DNA from 2 places in the Secundilactobacillus paracollinoides genome. Region 1 is predicted to be linked to the other one. Evidence: predicted binding sites of a transcription regulator. Region 1 holds the regulator's gene; the other holds the start of a gene.
What was found. The regulator CtsR, encoded in region 1, represses protease genes until heat stress. The targets are predictions, from matches to a motif close to TTGGTCAAAAAAGGTCAAANA.
Positions count from the first base shown of each region.

Region 1 (9,941 bases):
TAAACACGTCCCGCGGATGGACATCGGTCAGCACCTGACTCATTTTTATCAAATGATCCTCTGGTGTTAGGTCCTGTCCCATCTCGTTCACAGCTGTCAGCCGCTCCCGAATCGTCTCCCCCACTGAGGTGATCACTTCAATAAAAATAACTTCCTTATCCGCAAAATGATGGTACAGGGCGGGTTGCGTAATCCCCACCGCCTTCGCAATGTCACGGGTCGAGGTGTCTTGATACCCCTTCGTCAGGAAAAGACGTTGTGCTTCATCTAAAATCGCACGGTGCGTTTTTTCTAATTGGACTTCTCGTTTCAAGATCAAGTTCCTTTCTGGTTAGCGCGTGCTGCACTGCTCTCTTATACCAATACATAATCTCACGTACGCCATATTTATCTATGTTACATTTTACGCTGAGTGATTTCATTTACGCAAGTCCTAAGATTTAACCTGATCTGAGCGGTGACCATGTTAAAGGACCACCTCCTTGCGGTTTCATCAGTAGTCTGCAAGCATCCTAGCGTCGCAAGCCCCGTTAATGAGACGTTAACGGCCACCCGAGCACCGTGAAACGTCACCGATATGAAACCAAATGCCAACAGAAAAAGGGATGGCATCACTTTCGATGTCATCCCTCATTTTAAGACTCATCATGACTGATTACTTACTAGCAACTGGTTCTGATGCGTCCTTCGTTTCTTTAGTCTTAATATCTTTCACGTTGATTGTAATCTTACCTTGACGGGCACCAAGTGTAACTTGGTTGCCAGCCTTGATCTCACCAGAGAGCAAGGATTCACTCAGACGGTCTTCAATCTCCGTTTGCAGTGCCCGCCGAATTGGTCGAGCACCATATTCTGGATCAAACCCCGCATTGGCAATCACATCAATGGCAGCTGGCGTAATCTTGACCCGAATGCCTTGTTCAGCAATTCGGTTAACGACTTGCTTAGCCATCAGCTTAACGATCTGGTGCAATTCGGCCTTCTTCAATGAGTGGAAGATGACAATTTCATCGATCCGGTTCAAGAATTCAGGACGGAATGCTTGTTTCAACGTTTCACGGATAGTGGCAGCCATTGCGTTGTAGTCCTCAGACTTGTCTTCAGCAGCAAACCCAACGGTCTTTTCATCACGTAACGTGGTGGCACCCAGGTTAGAGGTCATGATCATGATGGTGTTTCTGAAGTCCACTTTCCGACCTTTAGAGTCAGTTAGGTAGCCATCATCAAGCACCTGCAACAACAGATTAAAGACGTCTGGGTGGGCCTTTTCAACTTCATCAAAGAGCACAACGGAGTATGGCTTTTGACGGACCTTTTCAGTCAGTTGGCCACCCTCTTCATAACCGACATAACCAGGTGCTGACCCGATCAACCGACTAGTGGAGTACTTTTCCATGTATTCGGACATGTCGACCCGGATCATGTTGTCTTCAGAGCCAAACATTGCTTCGGCCAAGGCCTTAGCAAGTTCCGTCTTCCCAACACCAGTTGGGCCAAGGAACATAAATGAGCCAATTGGACGATTTGGGTCCTTCAGCCCAGAACGGGCACGCCGAATCGCACGAGAGACTGCTGAAACAGCTTCTTCTTGGCCTACGACCCGCTTGTGCAGGACGTTTTCCAGGTTGATCAACCGTTCTTGTTCCGTCCGTTGCAGTTGAGTGGTTGGCACGCCTGTCCACTCAGAAACAACTTCCGCAACATCTTCACCAGTCACGTTGAGGTCATAACGGTTCTCGCCCTCAGCATCCTTGGCTTCAGCGGCCTTCTGGTTCTTCTTTTCAAGCTTTTCACGCAGATCCAGTTCCTGAGTCCGCAACTGAGCAGCCTCTTCAAACCGTTGATCCAAGATTGCGGCTTCGCGCTGATCAGACAATTCTTCAAGCTTAGCTTCCTGAGTCGACCGCTTAGATGGTTTGTCCATCCGGCTGATGCGAACCTTGGCAGCCGCTTCATCCATCAAATCAATGGCCTTGTCTGGCAAGAACCGGTCTGTGATGTAGCGTGATGAGAGCTTAACGGCTTGTTCAACCGCGTCATCCGTAATGTTGGCGTGGTGGTGGTCCTCATAACGTGACCGCAAGCCCTTCAAGATCTCGATTGTTTCATCTTCAGTTGGTTCGTCAACTTGTACCGTTGCAAACCGTCGTTCCAATGCGGCATCAGATTCAATGTACTTTTGGTATTCATCCAACGTAGTGGCACCGATTGTTTGCAGTTCACCACGCGCAAGAGCCGGTTTCAAAATGTTTGACGCATCAATGGCACCTTCAGCGCCACCAGCACCAATCAGTGTGTGCAGTTCATCGATAAACAGGATAACCTGCCCATCGTTGTAAATTTCCTCAATAACCTTCTTCAGACGGTCTTCGAATTCACCACGGTACTTGGTGCCGGCAACCAGGGAGCCCATGTCAAGCGCCATCAGACGCTTATTTTGCATATCTTCCGGAACGTCCCCAGCAACAATGCGTTGGGCAAGGCCTTCAGCAATCGCTGTTTTACCAACACCAGGTTCACCGATCAAAACAGGGTTGTTCTTAGTCCGGCGTGACAAGATCTGGATAACTCGGCGAACTTCCTTGTTTCGGCCAACCGTTGGATCCATTTGGTCGTCCCGTGCCAATTGTGTCAGATCACGCGCTAACGAATCCAAAGTTGGCGTGCCGCCCTGTTGCTTTGCGCGGCCACGTTGGGCGCCGCGACGTTTGTCTTGCGTTTCGCTGACACCAAGCTTACGCATAATCACTTTGCGTGCCTGTGCCAGATCAATGTTTAAGTTCATTAGGATACGTGAGGATAAAATCGTTTCGTCACTTAAAAGTGCCAGCAGGATATGTTCTGTGCCAATCTTAGTTGACCCGATTCGCTTAGCTTCATCGCCAGCAACCGACAGCATGTCCTTGGCCTTTGGCGAGTATAGCAGATAAGTGTCCTTATCCACGTTGCCTAAAGTGCCATAACCTGTAAACCGTTCAATTTCTTCGCGCACATCGTCTTCACTAATGGAGAACTGTTGTAAGACCTTGTTTGCGATCCCGTTCTTCTCAATAGTGAGTGCTAAAAGTAAGTGTTCAGTACCAACCGCTTGGTGCTTAAAATACTTGGCTTGCTCCTGTGCCAATGCCAATACGCTCTTTGCACTTGGGGTAAAAAGATTGTCCATATCAATTCCTCACTTTCTTAGCTTTCGTAGCGCAGATGCTTTAAAATACTGACTAAGATCCGTGCCCGTAAGCCGTTTTCTTGTGCGCGGTTATCCATCTTCAAAGTGTCTTTACTAATAATCGTCAAAATGATATTCGCTTCGCGTCTACCAATGACGTCACTTTCATAAAGTCCCTGTATTACAGCATAACCGTCTCGTTGACCAATTGAATCACCAATCGTTTCAATCAAAGAGTCGAGCACATCCGTATCATCCAAAAGATTGACTTTTTCGATCCGGATGTAGCCGCCACCCCCGCGTTTACTTTCTACCAAATAACCGTTCGATAATGTGAAGCGCGTCTTGATAACGTAATTAATCTGAGAAGGCACGACGTTAAAGAGATCGGCAACCTCAGATCGGCGAATTTCAACGTGCTCGGCGTCCGATAAGATCTGCTTTAAGTACTTTTCAATAATATCGGAGATGTTTTGATTTTGCACGCTTCTTCCCTCCATTCACCAACTCAACAATTTACTTTGACTAATGTTGACTTTCATTATACGAATCTTTGGTAAAAAAGCAAAGCATTATACTTTAATTATAACGATAAAACAGGCAAATTACTGATTTAAATGGGATTTCTTTAAATAATTTATTGAGACCCGCGCACAGAACTCAGACAATTGGGTCACACATGTCGACGTGAACTTCACTGCAGTCTCGACACCTAAAATGAAAAAGGTGAGACGGGCGCTTTAACCCTGATTACACCGGAACTCACGCCACGATGGCAGGTTTTAACAGTTGCGTTTCTTCCTATTAAAACCACCATCCCATTCACAAGCCGAAACAAAACGTCCCATCACAGACGACCCGCAGGTCATTCGTGATGAGACGTTAGTGTTTTGATCTTGTGAAACATGCGAAGCGGAAGACGGGATTCGAACCCGCGACCCCCACCATGGCAAGGTGATGTTCTACCACTGAACTACTTCCGCATCATGCCGACTAGAGGATTCGAACCTCCGACCTCCTCATTACTAGTGAGATGCTCTGCCAACTGAGCTAAGTCGGCAATTGAAAAATTGCCTATCTGCCGTTTCAAATCAGCACTGCAATTACCAATAAAAAAGCGCCCGACTGGTGGCCAGACGTGGTAATCGTCTATCGGGAAAACAAGATTTGAACTTGCGACCCCCACGTCCCGAACGTGGTGCTCTACCAAGCTGAGCTACTTCCCGATTGCTGTTTAGAAACAACAAAATGCACCCAGTAGGAGTCGAACCTACAACCTTCTGATTCGTAGTCAGACACTCTATCCAATTGCGCTATGGGTGCATAATAACTATTAAATTGTGAAACAATGCCGAGGACCGGGATCGAACCGGTACGGTCATCACTGACCGCAGGATTTTAAGTCCTGTGCGTCTGCCAATTCCGCCACCCCGGCAGGAAAATGACGCTCTAAAAGCGGAAGACGGGATTCGAACCCGCGACCCCCACCATGGCAAGGTGATGTTCTACCACTGAACTACTTCCGCACAATGCCGACTAGAGGATTCGAACCTCCGACCTCCTCATTACTAGTGAGATGCTCTGCCAACTGAGCTAAGTCGGCGAAAGTGAATTTACTATTCAATTTGATGCGGGTGAAGGGACTCGAACCCCCACGTCATAAGACACTAGAACCTAAATCTAGCGCGTCTGCCAGTTCCGCCACACCCGCGTGGTGTACCTGGATAATGAGCCGTGACAGGCTCGAACTGTCGACCCTCTGATTAAAAGTCAGATGCTCTACCAACTGAGCTAACGGCTCAAATGGAGGATACAGGGCTCGAACCTGTGACCCTCTGCTTGTAAGGCAGACGCTCTCCCAACTGAGCTAATCCTCCATAAAACGAATGGGATATCATGTGAAGCCGTTGCAGTCGACCTCGTCGAAACAACTATTTCATATTATCATCTCAAGTAATTGATGTCAACATCTTTTTTTGAGAAGGTTGAATAGTTATGCATCTCGAAACGTGTTCCTAATCAACTGCAAGAAATACTATACACTCCTTTTTAAAAAAAAGCTACCCCCTTTTTCAAATTAAATTCATTTAATTGGGCGTAGGGATGACTCGTTTTCACCATCATTTCAATCGCTCAAAAACAAAAAGAACTCACCCACCCCACAAGGATGAATAAGTTCTCTTTTTTATCTCATAAACATGTATTTAGACTGGCTGGTTATGCACTAGTCTTCTTTTGTGATCTTAGTTTGACCACCCATGTAAGGTTGCAATGCTTCTGGAATATCAACCGTCCCATCAGCGTTTTGGTAGTTTTCCAAAACAGCGGCTACCGTTCGGCCAACAGCTAAACCAGAGCCGTTCAACGTGTGGACATACTGGAGCTTACCATTGTCGTCACGGTATTGAATGTGTGCCCGCCGTGCTTGGAAGTCGGTCGTGTTTGAGCAACTGGAAATTTCACGGTACCGGTCTTGGAATGGCAGCCAGACTTCAAGGTCATGGGTCATCGCAGCAGTAAAGCTCATGTCTCCCGTCGTCAAGGTGATAACGTGGTAGGCCAGACCGAGTTTTTGCAACAGTTCCTCAGCATGGGTCGTTAATGATTCCAGCTCGTTCCATGAGTCTTCCGGCTTCGTGAACTTCACCATTTCGACCTTGTTGAATTGGTGCAACCGGATCAGTCCACGGGTATCACGACCCGCACTCCCCGCTTCAGAACGGAAGGCAGGTGTCAAAGCAGTAAAGTAAACTGGCAATTTTTCGGTTGGAATCACTTCATCGCGATAGTAGTTGACCAGTGGGACTTCCGCCGTTGGAATCAACGTTTCGTCAGCTTCCTTCAACGAATAAACGTCTTCCTTAAACTTTGGAAACTGGCCCGTTCCGAACATGGACTCACTGTTGACCATGTACGGTGGTAAGACTTCAGTAAAGCCTGCCTTTTCGTTTTCATCCAGGAAGAAGTTGTAAATGGCCCGTTCCAACCGTGCCCCTTGGCCGACATAGTACAGGAAACGACTACCAGATACCTTTGCGCCACGTTCAAAATCAAGAATGCCCAGGTCTTCACCGATCTCCCAATGGGACTTTGGTTTAAAGTCGGCAAACGTTGGAATCTCGCCCCACTTACGCAGTTCAACACTACCATCCTCTGTCAGTCCGACTGGAACTTCGTCATTCGGAATGTTTGGCAGCCGTGACGTCTTATCGGAAACGTCTTCGGCAATGGTAGTCAATTGTTCATCCAACGCCTTAATGTCAGCGCTGACCTGTTTCATTTGCTCAATCTTATCGCTGGCGTCTTCCTTGTTGCGCTTTAACTGAGAAATTTCATCTGACACCGTGTTTCGGTTGGCCTTCATGGTCTCACTCTTCACGATGAGGTCACGTCGTTTCTGGTCTAAGGCCAGTAAGTCGTCGATCTCCTGCGCGTCAACACCACGGGTTGCCAACTTTTCCTTCACGAAATCCGTTTCAGTCCGGATCAACTTTAAATCAAGCATAATAGTACTTCTCCCTTCGTTATTGTACCGTCAAAAAAAGCCTCCGCCCCAAAAAATTGGGACGAAGACTTCGCGGTACCACCCAAGTTTGCGGCCTCTGCCACACACTCTCATCGGTAACGGCGATCACCGTACAGGATTAACTGTCCGCTTTCGTGTGATGGAGTTTCGGTCAACGGCTCACAGCTCACACCGTCTCTCTGGAAGACCTACTAAAGTCACACTGCGTTTTGATTACTGTCACTATATTACGATATTTGACCCCTATTTACAAGTCACGTCACCGTAAACTTGATCACAGGCTTTTTATAGCGCGAGGGATGCCATTTTCTCATCGACAAGATCCAGCACTTTTTGTTGGGCATCCTGATCTTCAACGAAGTCCAATTCGTCTCCATTGATCATCATCTTAGGTGACTTATTGTAGTTGGCATACCAATCCACATAGCGTTCATCTAACTGCTTGTAGTAGTCGTAAAGGCTTGGGTCTTGTGCCACTTGCTCGTATGATCGGCCACGTTTCTTGATCCGGTTCAACATCGTATCAAACGAAATGTTGATGTGGATCAAAAGATCAGGGTTCTTTTTATGAACCGCATTCGGCAGTTCTTCCATCATGTTTTGAAGTAAGGAGTCATAAATGTCCACTTCAGTCTGTGTGGCCCGGCCCATATCAGCGTTGAGTTTAAACAGCAATGAGTCTTCAAAGATCGACCGGTCGAGCACCGTTTCGTCATCCTTAAAAGCCTGCTTAATGCTGTCCAACCGTTTGTTCAAGAAATAGATCTGTAACAAGAACCCATATTTCTTGGGGTCTTGATAAAACAACGGCAAAATTTCATTGTCCTCAACGGATTCGTAAAACGCCGGTTTGTTTAAATGGTCAGCCAGCAGGTTCGTTAAACTTGTCTTGCCGGCACCAATAGTTCCTGAAAGTACAATCATGGCTTAAAATTCTCCTTTAACCTTCAAAAGTCAGTACCACCCATTGTATCATCAGGCCAGTGAAATGCAATATGTTGTGGCAAATTATTTCATAGACTTCGTGATCAGCATTCAATAGAAATTGTAACGATGGCTGTTTAATACCATTCTATCAGCATACTGCGGCATTTGATTCATCTGAGCTTAGTATGGCATTCAGGACAACAGAATGACATTCCAGTTTATCGTATTGAAAGTGCTGACTTGTAAAATCGAGTAGGAGGTAATTGATTAATTCAATTACCGACCTCTCACACCACCGTACGTACGGTTCCGTATACGGCGGTTCAATAATTTAAGCACTTTGTATTGACTGGAGTGTCTTGCTCATATTGATGAGTCCAAGGCGTTCCAGTCTTTTGTTTGTCAGAGTATAGGTCAATGTCTTGCTATGCGCAGTTCGCCAATAACCCTTACGGGTATTGGCCATTGTATAAGCACTGGTGCCAGAAAGCCCCAGTTTTACAAGATGATTGACCTTTGTTTTGAGCTTCTTCCACTGTTTCCAAATATACTGGCGAATCCTTGCTCGCAACCATTCGTCTAAGTGACGGATAAAATTGGTCATTTTCCCGACCGAATAGTACTGTAACCACCCACGCATCTTTTGATGAATCTCGTTAAACACCAGGTTTAACGAAACGCCCCGATTGCGCTTGGTCATTTTCCTGAGTGCAGACTTGATGCGTTGCTTGGCCTGCCAAGCAGGTCGCGCATACGCACCTCCTCGACCAACCCCCAAGGAAAATCCCAGGAACTTGGCCCGCAGAGGCGAACTTACTGATGTCTTGTCCTCATTGACGGTGACCTTTAGGTCGCCTTCAAGAAAGCGAGTAACATTAGTCAGAACCCGTTCTCCAGCACGTTTGCTTCGGACATAAATATTACAATCGTCCGCATAGCGGACAAACTTATGACCTCTGGAAGTTAACAGCTTATCCAGTTCGTTGAGATAAATGTTAGCCAAAAGTGGCGATAAGGGGCCACCTTGAGGGGTGCCTTTATCACTTCGTTCAAATAGACCACCATTCATGACACCGCTGGTTAGGAAGCGACGAATGAGATGCAGTATCCATGGATCCGTAATATACTGCTCAATAAATTTAATAAGCAGATCGTGGTTGACCGTATCGAAGTATGCTTTTAAATCGAGATCCACGACATAGTGATAGCCCTGATTGTAGAACTGAACCACTCTATCAATGGCATCTTTAGCACTTCGATTCGGTCGGAACCCAAAACTATTATCTGAGAAGACACGCTCAAATGTTGGCACCATGACTTGCGCCATGGCTTGTTGAACAAGTCGGTCAATCACAGTTGGTATTCCGAGCTTGCGTTTACCACCATTAGGTTTGGGAATTTCAACCCGCTTAACGGGACGAGGCCGATAGGTCTCGTTTTGTAAAGCTTGCAGTAATTCCTGTTTATGTTTCCTCAAGTAGGGCAACAGTTCGTCAACGGTCATTCCGTCTAGTCCTGCTGCACCTTTGTTTCTGCAGACGCGAAGATAAGCCTCGTTCAGGTTATTTCGGTCTAAGACTAACTCTTGAAACTTAGTGCCGTTCATCATCGTATTTTCACCAGAGTCAGTGCTACGCACCCCGACTTGTTCTTGGGCTTCCAGTCCTACTGTCCGCCGGCGGTCAGCTTTTTCTGTATTCTGCGGTTGTTGCACTGTCTCCACCTCCAATATCAATGATGACCTATTATTGTTCAGCCCTTCGTGGCAGATACCACTACTATGGCCTCGGCTGACTCCTGTATCGTTCTGCACCACATCACTGCGATGTTTGTTCCTGTGGCGCTTAGCGCGCCTCTTGTCGGGAACGTACGATACAGGCCTCCCCGGGTAAGAACGCCCACTTTCGTACCATGTCATTGCCAGCTTTACTGCGATGGCCTCGAGTAGTATTGGACTTTGGTTTGTTTGGCAACCTCGTCCGACCAACACAGCCTTATAGCTGATTCTTGTACATCAATGCGGTACTTTGTCGCCGACTTCCTTCAGATTCCACCTCACGATGGACACCCTTGTCATTGACTTGCGGTTCCGACTACTACGGCCCGAAACGGACTTTCACCGTCTAGTTGGCGCCCATGCCGGGCGCACCAAAAAAGCCGGCAACCTTCTGGTCTACCGACTTTTAAGAATCACATTCAATTAAGCTTCTTCATCATCCGTTGTTTCATCCCGTTTGTGAGGCTCAACATCGACCTCATCAAGCGGAATCATCTTTGTGTGGTGCCGGATCTTGTAGTAGAAGAACAGCACGATAAACAGTG
Region 1 is NZ_CP014912.1:2,064,557-2,074,497, reverse strand. It holds gene AYR61_RS15775 (TetR/AcrR family transcriptional regulator) at 1-313, opposite strand, end outside; gene AYR61_RS08835 (ATP-dependent Clp protease ATP-binding subunit) at 656-3,166, opposite strand; gene AYR61_RS08830 (CtsR family transcriptional regulator) at 3,184-3,651, opposite strand; tRNA gene AYR61_RS08825 (tRNA-Gly) at 4,078-4,149, opposite strand; tRNA gene AYR61_RS08820 (tRNA-Thr) at 4,154-4,226, opposite strand; tRNA gene AYR61_RS08815 (tRNA-Pro) at 4,319-4,392, opposite strand; tRNA gene AYR61_RS08810 (tRNA-Arg) at 4,416-4,489, opposite strand; tRNA gene AYR61_RS08805 (tRNA-Leu) at 4,516-4,601, opposite strand; tRNA gene AYR61_RS08800 (tRNA-Gly) at 4,621-4,692, opposite strand; tRNA gene AYR61_RS08795 (tRNA-Thr) at 4,697-4,769, opposite strand; tRNA gene AYR61_RS08790 (tRNA-Leu) at 4,796-4,877, opposite strand; tRNA gene AYR61_RS08785 (tRNA-Lys) at 4,895-4,967, opposite strand; tRNA gene AYR61_RS08780 (tRNA-Val) at 4,971-5,043, opposite strand; gene serS (serine--tRNA ligase) at 5,391-6,671, opposite strand; gene AYR61_RS08770 (deoxynucleoside kinase) at 6,978-7,616, opposite strand; gene ltrA (group II intron reverse transcriptase/maturase) at 7,951-9,333, opposite strand; gene AYR61_RS08760 (amino acid permease) at 9,820-9,941, opposite strand, start outside.

Region 2 (9,941 bases), 180 kb from region 1:
ACGTTAGTGGAATGCAGCAATTTGGCACGGAGCTGTGGTGTCGACATCAGTTAGCGACCGTATTGTGGTCGGTTACTGATGTGTGAGACGATGAAGATCCATTCGAATGGCGCACCGCGACAGTCGAATTAGCTTCATCGCGAGCCACTTCGGTGCCGTGCCAAATTGCGGAATGTAACGGACAAGACTACTTACTACTTTGTAGGCTACCTAGTGGAAACGCGTTCAGCAAGGCACGGGGCTAACGTGTAACGGACTCTGGCAAAAATGCCAAGTTCGGGCATTTCCGCCAGAGTCCGTTACACACCGCCCCTAACCCGCCTTGCTTCACGCTCTAAAAAAACCGCCCAGCACTGTGCTAGACGGTTCAATAAATCGAGATTAATGTCGATTATTATTTAGCTTGGATTGCGTCACGAGCTTGTTCGCTCAAGTTGTAGAAGGACTTGATGCCCTTGTAATCTGCAACTGAACCGAGTTGGTCTTCGATCCGCATTAATTGGTTGTACTTAGCGATACGTTCGCCACGGCTCATTGAACCAGTCTTGATTTGGCCGGCGTTCAAAGCGACAACCAAGTCAGCGATAGTCGTATCTTCAGTTTCACCAGAACGGTGTGAGATGATAGCAGTGTAACCTGCTTCCTTGGCCATTTCAACGGCTTCAACCGTTTCAGTCAAGGTCCCGATTTGGTTCAACTTGATCAAGATAGCATTGGCAACGCCCATCTTGATACCCTTTGACAAGTAGTCAGTGTTGGTAACGAACAAGTCATCACCGACGATCTGAACCTTCTTGCCAAGGCGTTCAGTAGCCATCTGCCAGTCTTCCCATTCGTTTTCGTCTAATGGGTCTTCGATTGACACAACTGGGTACTTGTCGACGATGCCTTCAAGCAAGCTAACGAATTCGTCAGCAGTGTATGACTTGCCATCACCAACTAAGTCGTAGGTCTTAGTTTCAGTGTTGTAGAATTCTGATGCGGCACAGTCAAAGGCAATAGCGATGTCCTTGCCTGGCTTGTAACCAGCCTTCTTGATCGCTTCAACTAAGATTTCGAATGGTTCTTCGTTGTTCTTCAAGTCAGGAGCGAAACCACCTTCGTCACCAACAGCAGTTGAGTAACCGCGGTCGTTTAAGATCGACTTCAAGGCGTGGAAAGTTTCAGCACCCATCCGGATAGCTTCCTTAACAGAAGGTGCACCGACAGGCATAATCATGAATTCTTGGAAGTCAACCTTGTTGTTGGCATGCTTCCCACCATTGATAACGTTCATCATAGGGGTTGGCAATACGTGGCCGTTAAAGCCGCCAAGGTAGTTGTATAAAGGAACTTCCAATTCATCAGCAGCAGCACGGGCAGCAGCTAATGAAACACCCAAAATAGCGTTGGCGCCCAACTTACCCTTGTTAGGGGTACCGTCTAAGGCAATCATAGCTTTGTCGATAGCCACTTGGTCAGTGACGTCGTAGCCAACGATTTCCTTAGCGATGATGTTGTTAACGTTGTCAACAGCTTTAGTAACACCCTTGCCGCCAAAACGATCCTTGTCGCCGTCACGTAATTCAACAGCTTCGTGTTCACCAGTTGAGGCACCTGAAGGAACGATACCGCGACCAACTGCACCGGCCTCAGTGTAGACTTCGACTTCAACAGTTGGGTTACCACGTGAGTCTAAGACTTCACGTCCGTAAATATCAGAAATAATTGACATTGTATTCTCTCCTTATGAAAGTTTAACCTAGCGGGAAACAATTTTCCCCGTGTCTATTTTATAAGTTTACTCTTGAACTTGCAATTACTATTTCACTTATTTTTGGTAGTGCACCAATTGCAAATAAGTTTCAGCGTTCAAACTGGCGCCACCAGCTAACACACCGTCAATATTTGGCTTCGCCATAATTGAATCGATGTTTTCAGGATTCACACTGCCGCCGTATAACACCCGCATCTCATTGGCCACATCATCGCTGTATAAATCAGCAACGGTCTGGCGAATAAGGTAGCAGCCCTCTTCAGCTTGTTCAGCCGATGCAGACTTGCCGCTGCCGATTGCCCAACTAGGTTCATAGGCAATGATCAACTGGCGTGCCTGCTCTTCTGTGATGCCCTTTAAGGCGCCTGTCACCTGACTAACGACCCAGTGGATCTTTTCGCCAGCCTCCAAACGGCCCATCGTTTCGTCACAGCACAAGATCGGTGTCATCTGGTTACGATATACGGCGTGCACCTTCCGATTGATGGTATCATCCGTTTCGTTAAAGTAGGCGCGTCGTTCTGAATGGCCCACGATAACGTACGTGATCTTCATGGCAGCTAGTGCCTGGGGACTCGTTTCGCCCGTAAAGGCACCAGCATCTTCCCAGTAACAGTCCTCGGCTGCAATCCGCAGTTTTTGCCCAGGATTGTTGGCTAACATTGTCGACAACAGCAGCGCTGGCGCCGCAATCGCCGTTTCAACGTCGGCTGGATCCGTCACCTGTTCTGAGACCGCCTGCATGAAGGCCTTGGCCTCATCAATCGTCTTGTTCATTTTCCAGTTACCCGCAATTAGTGGTATTCGCACAGTCGAACGCTCCTTTTTCAAATCAATTTCACATGACCTATTCTAGCGAAATGAAACCGGTTTTACTAGTAAACACCATTTTCAAATCTTGTCACGCTGATGAAACTGATAGTAAAGAAGCCAGGACACACTGGTCCCAGCTTCAAAAAAGATTTACTTGTCGCTAATGGCTGCGATACCTGGTAATGTCTTACCTTCGAGGTATTCGAGGGAAGCACCACCACCGGTTGAGATGTGGGTCAATTGATCGCCAACACCTAATTGTTGAACGGCAGCAGTTGAGTCACCACCACCAACGATGGTCGTCGCGTTGCTCAAAGTACCAAGGAACTTACCAATTTCAAGGGTTCCTTCGGCGTAGTTAGGCATTTCGAACACACCCATTGGACCGTTCCAAACGACTAACTTAGCGTCCTTCAAGACATCCTTGAATTCAGCAACAGACTTTGGTCCGATATCTAAGGCCATGTACCCATCAGGAATGTCACCTTCGACAGTCTTGTGGTCAGCATCGTTGTCAAACTTAGCAGCAACTACGGAATCAACAGGCAATACCAGCTTGTCGCCAGCCTTGTCCATGATTTCCTTGGCCAAGTCGATCTTGTCAGTTTCAACGAGTGAGTTCCCGATCTTCATACCCTTTGCAGCGTAGAAGGTGTAGGTCATCCCACCACCGATGATGACTTTATCGGCTTTGTCCAACAGGTTGTCAATGACACCGATCTTATCAGAAACCTTGGCACCACCTAAGATGGCAACAAATGGGTGTTCTGGGTTTGAAACGGCACCACCGATAAACTTGATTTCCTTTTCCATCAAGAAGCCGGCAGCGGTTTGTGGCATGTTTGAAGCAATCCCAACGTTTGAAGCATGTGACCGGTGAGCAGTCCCGAAGGCATCGTTAACAAAGACGTCACCAAGTGATGCCCAGTACTTGCCTAATTCAGGATCGTTACCTGATTCGCGCTTCACGTTTTCGCCATCTTTAACATCTTCGTAACGGGTGTTTTCCATGACAAGAACGTCACCGTTGTTCATCTTATCGATGGCGGTTTCAAGTTGTTCGCCTTCAGTTACAGGAACGAAGGTCACCGGCTTGTTCAACAAGTTAGAAAGACGTTCAGCAACTGGACGCATTGACAAGGCAGACTTGTCTTCTTCCTTCTTGATCCGGCCTAAGTGAGAAAGCAGGATGGCCTTGCCACCATGTTCGATCACGTATTTGATTGTTGGTAATGCAGCCACGATCCGGTTGTCGTTACCAATAACGCCGTCCTTGATCGGGACGTTAAAGTCGACACGCATGAGGACTTTTTTACCATCTAAGTCTAAATCAGAAACAGTTAATTTAGCCAATTCTAAATCCCTCCTGGTTACGAGTAGTGTTACGTCTCAAAACGATAACACTTAGTTTTTAGCCTTCATTACAAAAAATGGATAAAAGGCGGAAGAAGTATCCTCCCTCCGCCTTTTATTTGGTTCAATTATTAACGTTTAAGGTTAATCTTAAAGTGAAGCGAAGTGCAACAATGTCCGTACCATGTTGCAAGTGAAGCCCCATTCGTTGTCGTACCAAGCAACAGTCTTAACTAATTGTGTGTCGCCATTAGTAGTAACTTCAGTTTGGGTAGGATCGAATACTGAACCATGAGGGTCATCAATGATATCAGTTGAAACGATTTCGTCATCGTTGTAACCGAATGCTTCGTTGTTTTCAGTGTGCTTCTTGATAGCAGCATTGATTTCGTCAGCTGAGACCTTCTTGTCAAGAACTGAAACTAATTCAGTTAATGAACCATCAACAACAGCAACCCGTTGTGCATGGCCTTGTAACTTACCGTTCAATTCTGGGATAACTAAGCCGATAGCCTTAGCGGCACCAGTTGAGTGAGGAATAGTGTTGATGCTTGCAGTACGGTTGTTACGCATCTTCTTGCCACGAGGGCCATCAAGAATTTGTTGAGTAGCAGTGAAGGCGTGGATGGTAGTCATAGTACCGGCCTTGATGCCAAATTCTTCATTCAAGAAGTAAGCCATAGGTGCTAAACAGTTAGTGGTACATGAACCGGCAGAAACGATCTTGTCGCTAGCTTGTAAGGTATCCAAGTTAACACCAGGAACAACAGTCCGGACATCACCAGCTGGAGCTGAAACAAGGACACGCTTTACGCCAGCGTCCAAATGAGCTTGTGACTTTTCTTCTGAAGTGTAAAAACCAGTACATTCAAGAACGAAGTCAACGCCGTCGTTCTTAACCCAAGGAATGTTTTGTGCCTTTGGTTCTGCATATACAGGGATTTCCTTACCGTCAACGACGATACCCTTTTCAGTAGCTGAAACTTCACCAGGGAAACGACCATGGGTTGAATCATACTTCAAAAGGTAAGCTAACATTGAAGGGGTAGTTAAATCGTTGATAGCAGCGACTTCAATGTCGTCAGAATGTAGTTCATGGATCCGCTTGAACGCTAAACGACCAATGCGTCCGAAACCATTAATACCAATTTTTACAGTCATACTGTGATTTCCTCCTTTAGGAAATAAAAAAATATATTTTAAGCAGTAATACCAGATAACATAGTATCACTTCTTTAAAATCGTGTCAGCAGTTCCCTCGTCAGTGACCAAAAAAGTTGGTGCTGGCGGGAGTTTGAAATAGGCCTCAATAGCGGCTACCTTGGTGTGACCACCGGCAACTGCCACCACCAGATCCATTCTCTCAAGATCTGACATGGAAAGCCCGAGTTTGGGTACCTGGTACACAATTTGACCACTCTGGTCAAAAAAGTCACCAAACGCTTCACCAACGGCGTGTCGCTCCTGTAACGTTGCAATCACGTCAGCTGGCATTTGGCGCCGTTTTGCCATCGCCATCGCATCGCCCACACAGTGGAGCGCCACGTTCGCCTGATCAATGGTTGCTAACGTTTTAGCAATCATTGGTTCGGACCGCAGCGTTGCGTACGTGGATCCTGATGCCAGTTCTGGCAAGTACAGTGCCTGAAACGTACTATCCGTTCGTGCAGCCATTTTGGCACAAATGGTATTCGCCTGAATATCAGGCGACTCTCCCATGCCGCCACGAGCCGGAACAAACGTTAACTGGCGTTGTTCCGAAAGCTCCTGCGTTAACGTCGACGCCACGGCCGCCATCGTCGTACCGCCCATGACAGCGACGATACTTGGTCCCAGTGGCATGTGGTGCTGCATTAACGTATTGGTAAGCTATCCCATAGCTGTTTTGATCTCCGGCTGATCATCAGAATCCCCACTCACGATCCGGCAACCCTCCAACCCAAGTCGGGTCTGAAGTGCTTTTTCCTTCTTATGAATGCCAGTGAGATTTTGAATCAGCGGCAGCAACTGGTCAGCGGCACGCTCACCATCGGGCGTTAACACAACACCCTTAGATTGCATGGCCACCAATTGACTGCTCTCCAACGCCTCGAGGTCAGTCCGAACACTCCGTTCGGAGACACCCAGTTTTTCAGCGAGGAGCCGGCGACCAACCGGCTGCATCAAATGAATGGTTCGTAACAACGAGTAACGGTCGATTAGTTCCTGGGTCATTTTTGGTACGACCGCATTAACCCATCTCCACTCGATGTTCATCTTCTAACCAACTCTCTTATGTTGCTGGGACAGCAATTGTCCCAGCGATGCTTATTGTGACCCATTAAGGTCAAAAAACAATGGGTTCTCACCCACAAGTGCATTATAACAGGCACCCTGTCTCATTGCAATCGGTATGCCGGTAAAATATTGGTAAAGTTGTTTGACACGCAATTTTCAGAATATTTAGGTTTTACCCTTGTATTTTTATCCAATTTCAGTTATAGTAATTTAGTGTTCGAAAGGACATGAACGTGTTGCGCCCGTAGTGTAATGGATCGCACGTAAGATTCCGGTTCTTGAAATGGGGGTTCGATTCCCTCCGGGCGCATAAGAGAACAAAGCGGTGCAAGGAAGCTAACCAGCTGGTTAGCTTCCTATTTTTTTGCGTTGGGTTTCGCCAGTTGCCTCCCTCGTCAAAGGCAGATTTACAGTCTCAAGCTTATTTATTATTCAATTTACTAGCAGTCTTCCAGTTGAATATTCCCTTAGGTTTTAATTAGGTTGAGTCGTCAAGTTAATATAATCACAAATGGAAGTAATAAAAAAAGAAAGTCTGTGAGCGGCAGGCTTTCTTTCAGAAAAGTGTGTTATAGCAATGCAATCAACATATAAAACATAAATTGATTATCCTTACGATGTGGTAATAATAACTGATTTTAAACGTGAAGTCAAGAGATTGTTATTGCTTTCACTAATTATTTTTTAATTTATCTGCCCACCTTGTCGATCTCGACAGTTATCCAATGAATTTCACTTATTTGTCTGATTAGCTGGCGAGCTCACACAGTAGCCTGACCAAAACTGGTCAGGCCACTAAGTAATCCAATGCCCGTCTCGCCTCGTTTTATGGTATTCTAGATGCAGCTGGTTTCATTCTGCTAACTAACGGTCACAAAAGTGAGGCCTTTTTGTTTGACCTTTTTTGACCATTGGGTTAAACTACAAATCAGTTAGCAAGATTAAACTAACAATACAGCGAAATAAGGAGGCTGCAAAGCTATGAACTTAGTCCCAACAGTTATTGAGCAGTCCAGCCGTGGCGAACGTGCTTACGACATCTACTCTCGCCTATTAAAGGACAGAATTATCATGCTCTCCGGTGCAATTGAAGACGACATGGCCAACGCCATCATCGCCCAACTTTTGTTCTTGGACGCGCAAGATTCAACGAAAGATATTTACCTTTACATTAACTCTCCTGGTGGTGTGGTTACCTCTGGGATGGCCATTTACGATACGATGAGCTTCATCCAATCTGATGTTCAAACGATCGTTATGGGCATGGCTGCTTCAATGGCCAGTGTCTTGGCATCTTCAGGTACCAAGGGCAAGCGGTTTGCTTTGCCTCACTCACAAGTCTTGATTCACCAACCATCTGGTGGTGCTCAAGGCCAACAAACTGAAATTGAAATTGCAGCTACTGAAATCTTGAAGACTCGTAAATTGATCAACAAGATCTTAGCTGACAACTCCGGTCAACCAATTGAACGAATCAACGCTGACACTGAACGTGACCACTACTTATCCGCACAAGAATCTGTGGATTATGGTCTGATCGATGCCATCATGACCAGCTCAAAAGACCGTAAGTAAACGCACCTTTGCGAATCAGACATTTGTCTGGTTCGTTTTTTTGGTGCGCCCGGCATGGGCGCCAACTAGACGGTGAAAGTCCGTTGCGGGCCGTAGTAGTCGGAACCGCAAGTCAATGACAAGGGTGTCCATCGTGAGGTGGAATCTGAAGGAAGTCGGCGACAAAGTACCGCATTGATGTACAAGAATCAGCCATAAGGCTGTGTTGGTCGGACGAGGTTGCCAAACAAACCAAAGTCCAATACTACTCGAGGCCATCGCAGTAAAGCTGGCAATGACATGGTACGAAAGTGGGCGTTCTTACCCGGGGAGGCCTGTATCGTACGTTCCCGACAAGAGGCGCGCTAAGCGCCACAGGAACAAACATCGCAGTGATGTGGTGCAGAACGATACAGGAGTCAGCCGAGGCCATAGTAGTGGTATCTGCCACGAAGGGCTGAACAATAATAGGTCATCATTGATATTGGAGGTGGAGACAGTGCAACAACCGCAGAATACAGAAAAAGCTGACCGCCGGCGGACAGTAGGACTGGAAGCCCAAGAACAAGTCGGGGTGCGTAGCACTGACTCTGGTGAAAATACGATGATGAACGGCACTAAGTTTCAAGAGTTAGTCTTAGACCGAAATAACCTGAACGAGGCTTATCTTCGCGTCTGCAGAAACAAAGGTGCAGCAGGACTAGACGGAATGACCGTTGACGAACTGTTGCCCTACTTGAGGAAACATAAACAGGAATTACTGCAAGCTTTACAAAACGAGACCTATCGGCCTCGTCCCGTTAAGCGGGTTGAAATTCCAAAACCTAATGGTGGTAAACGCAAGCTCGGAATACCAACTGTGATTGACCGACTTGTTCAACAAGCCATGGCGCAAGTCATGGTGCCAACATTTGAGCGTGTCTTCTCAGATAATAGTTTTGGGTTCCGACCGAATCGAAGTGCTAAAGATGCCATTGATAGAGTGGTTCAGTTCTACAATCAGGGCTATCACTATGTCGTGGATCTCGATTTAAAAGCATACTTCGATACGGTCAACCACGATCTGCTTATTAAATTTATTGAGCAGTATATTACGGATCCATGGATACTGCATCTCATTCGTCGCTTCCTAACCAGCGGTGTCATGAATGGTGGTCTATTTGAACGAAGTGATAAAGGCACCCCTCAAGGTGGCCCCTTATCGCCACTTTTGGCTAACATTTATCTCAACGAACTGGATAAGCTGTTAACTTCCAGAGGTCATAAGTTTGTCCGCTATGCGGACGATTGTAATATTTATGTCCGAAGCAAACGTGCTGGAAAACGGGTTCTGACTAATGTTACTCGCTTTCTTGAAGGCGACCTAAAGGTCACCGTCAATGAGGACAAGACATCAGTAAGTTCGCCTCTGCGGGCCAAGTTCCTGGGATTTTCCTTGGGGGTTGGTCGAGGAGGTGCGTATGCGCGACCTGCTTGGCAGGCCAAGCAACGCATCAAGTCTGCACTCAGGAAAATGACCAAGCGCAATCGGGGCGTTTCGTTAAACCTGGTGTTTAACGAGATTCATCAAAAGATGCGTGGGTGGTTACAGTACTATTCGGTCGGGAAAATGACCAATTTTATCCGTCACTTAGACGAATGGTTGCGAGCAAGGATTCGCCAGTATATTTGGAAACAGTGGAAGAAGCTCAAAACAAAGGTCAATCATCTTGTAAAACTGGGGCTTTCTGGCACCAGTGCTTATACAATGGCCAATACCCGTAAGGGTTATTGGCGAACTGCGCATAGCAAGACATTGACCTATACTCTGACAAACAAAAGACTGGAACGCCTTGGACTCATCAATATGAGCAAGACACTCCAGTCAATACAAAGTGCTTAAATTATTGAACCGCCGTATACGGAACCGTACGTACGGTGGTGTGAGAGGTCGGTAATTGAATTAATCAATTACCTCCTACTCGATTGCGATTTTTAATCTGAATTCAAAAAAAGATGATCCAGCGCCTTGCTGGGTCATCTTTTTTACTGGTTAATAATTTCTAAGGTTGCTGGCTTGTATCAGCTGGTGCAGCGCGGATGCGATTCCCTATTATGGTAACGCCGTCCTTCTCCACGTTCTAGATAGCTTCCGCCCCGCGCAAATTATCCGCATACTCATTGATTTTACGTAACCGATGATTGATAC
Region 2 is NZ_CP014912.1:2,244,911-2,254,851, reverse strand. It holds gene eno (phosphopyruvate hydratase) at 395-1,714, opposite strand; gene tpiA (triose-phosphate isomerase) at 1,811-2,566, opposite strand; gene AYR61_RS09675 (phosphoglycerate kinase) at 2,720-3,922, opposite strand; gene gap (type I glyceraldehyde-3-phosphate dehydrogenase) at 4,073-5,083, opposite strand; gene AYR61_RS14935 (sugar-binding transcriptional regulator) at 5,150-5,776, opposite strand; gene AYR61_RS14930 (sugar-binding transcriptional regulator) at 5,792-6,136, opposite strand; tRNA gene AYR61_RS09660 (tRNA-Arg) at 6,438-6,509, shown strand; gene clpP (ATP-dependent Clp endopeptidase proteolytic subunit ClpP) at 7,181-7,774, shown strand; gene ltrA (group II intron reverse transcriptase/maturase) at 8,253-9,635, shown strand; gene whiA (DNA-binding protein WhiA) at 9,874-9,941, opposite strand, start outside.
Region 2: the regulator CtsR is predicted to act here: its motif matches at 7,091-7,111, upstream of clpP (ATP-dependent Clp endopeptidase proteolytic subunit ClpP).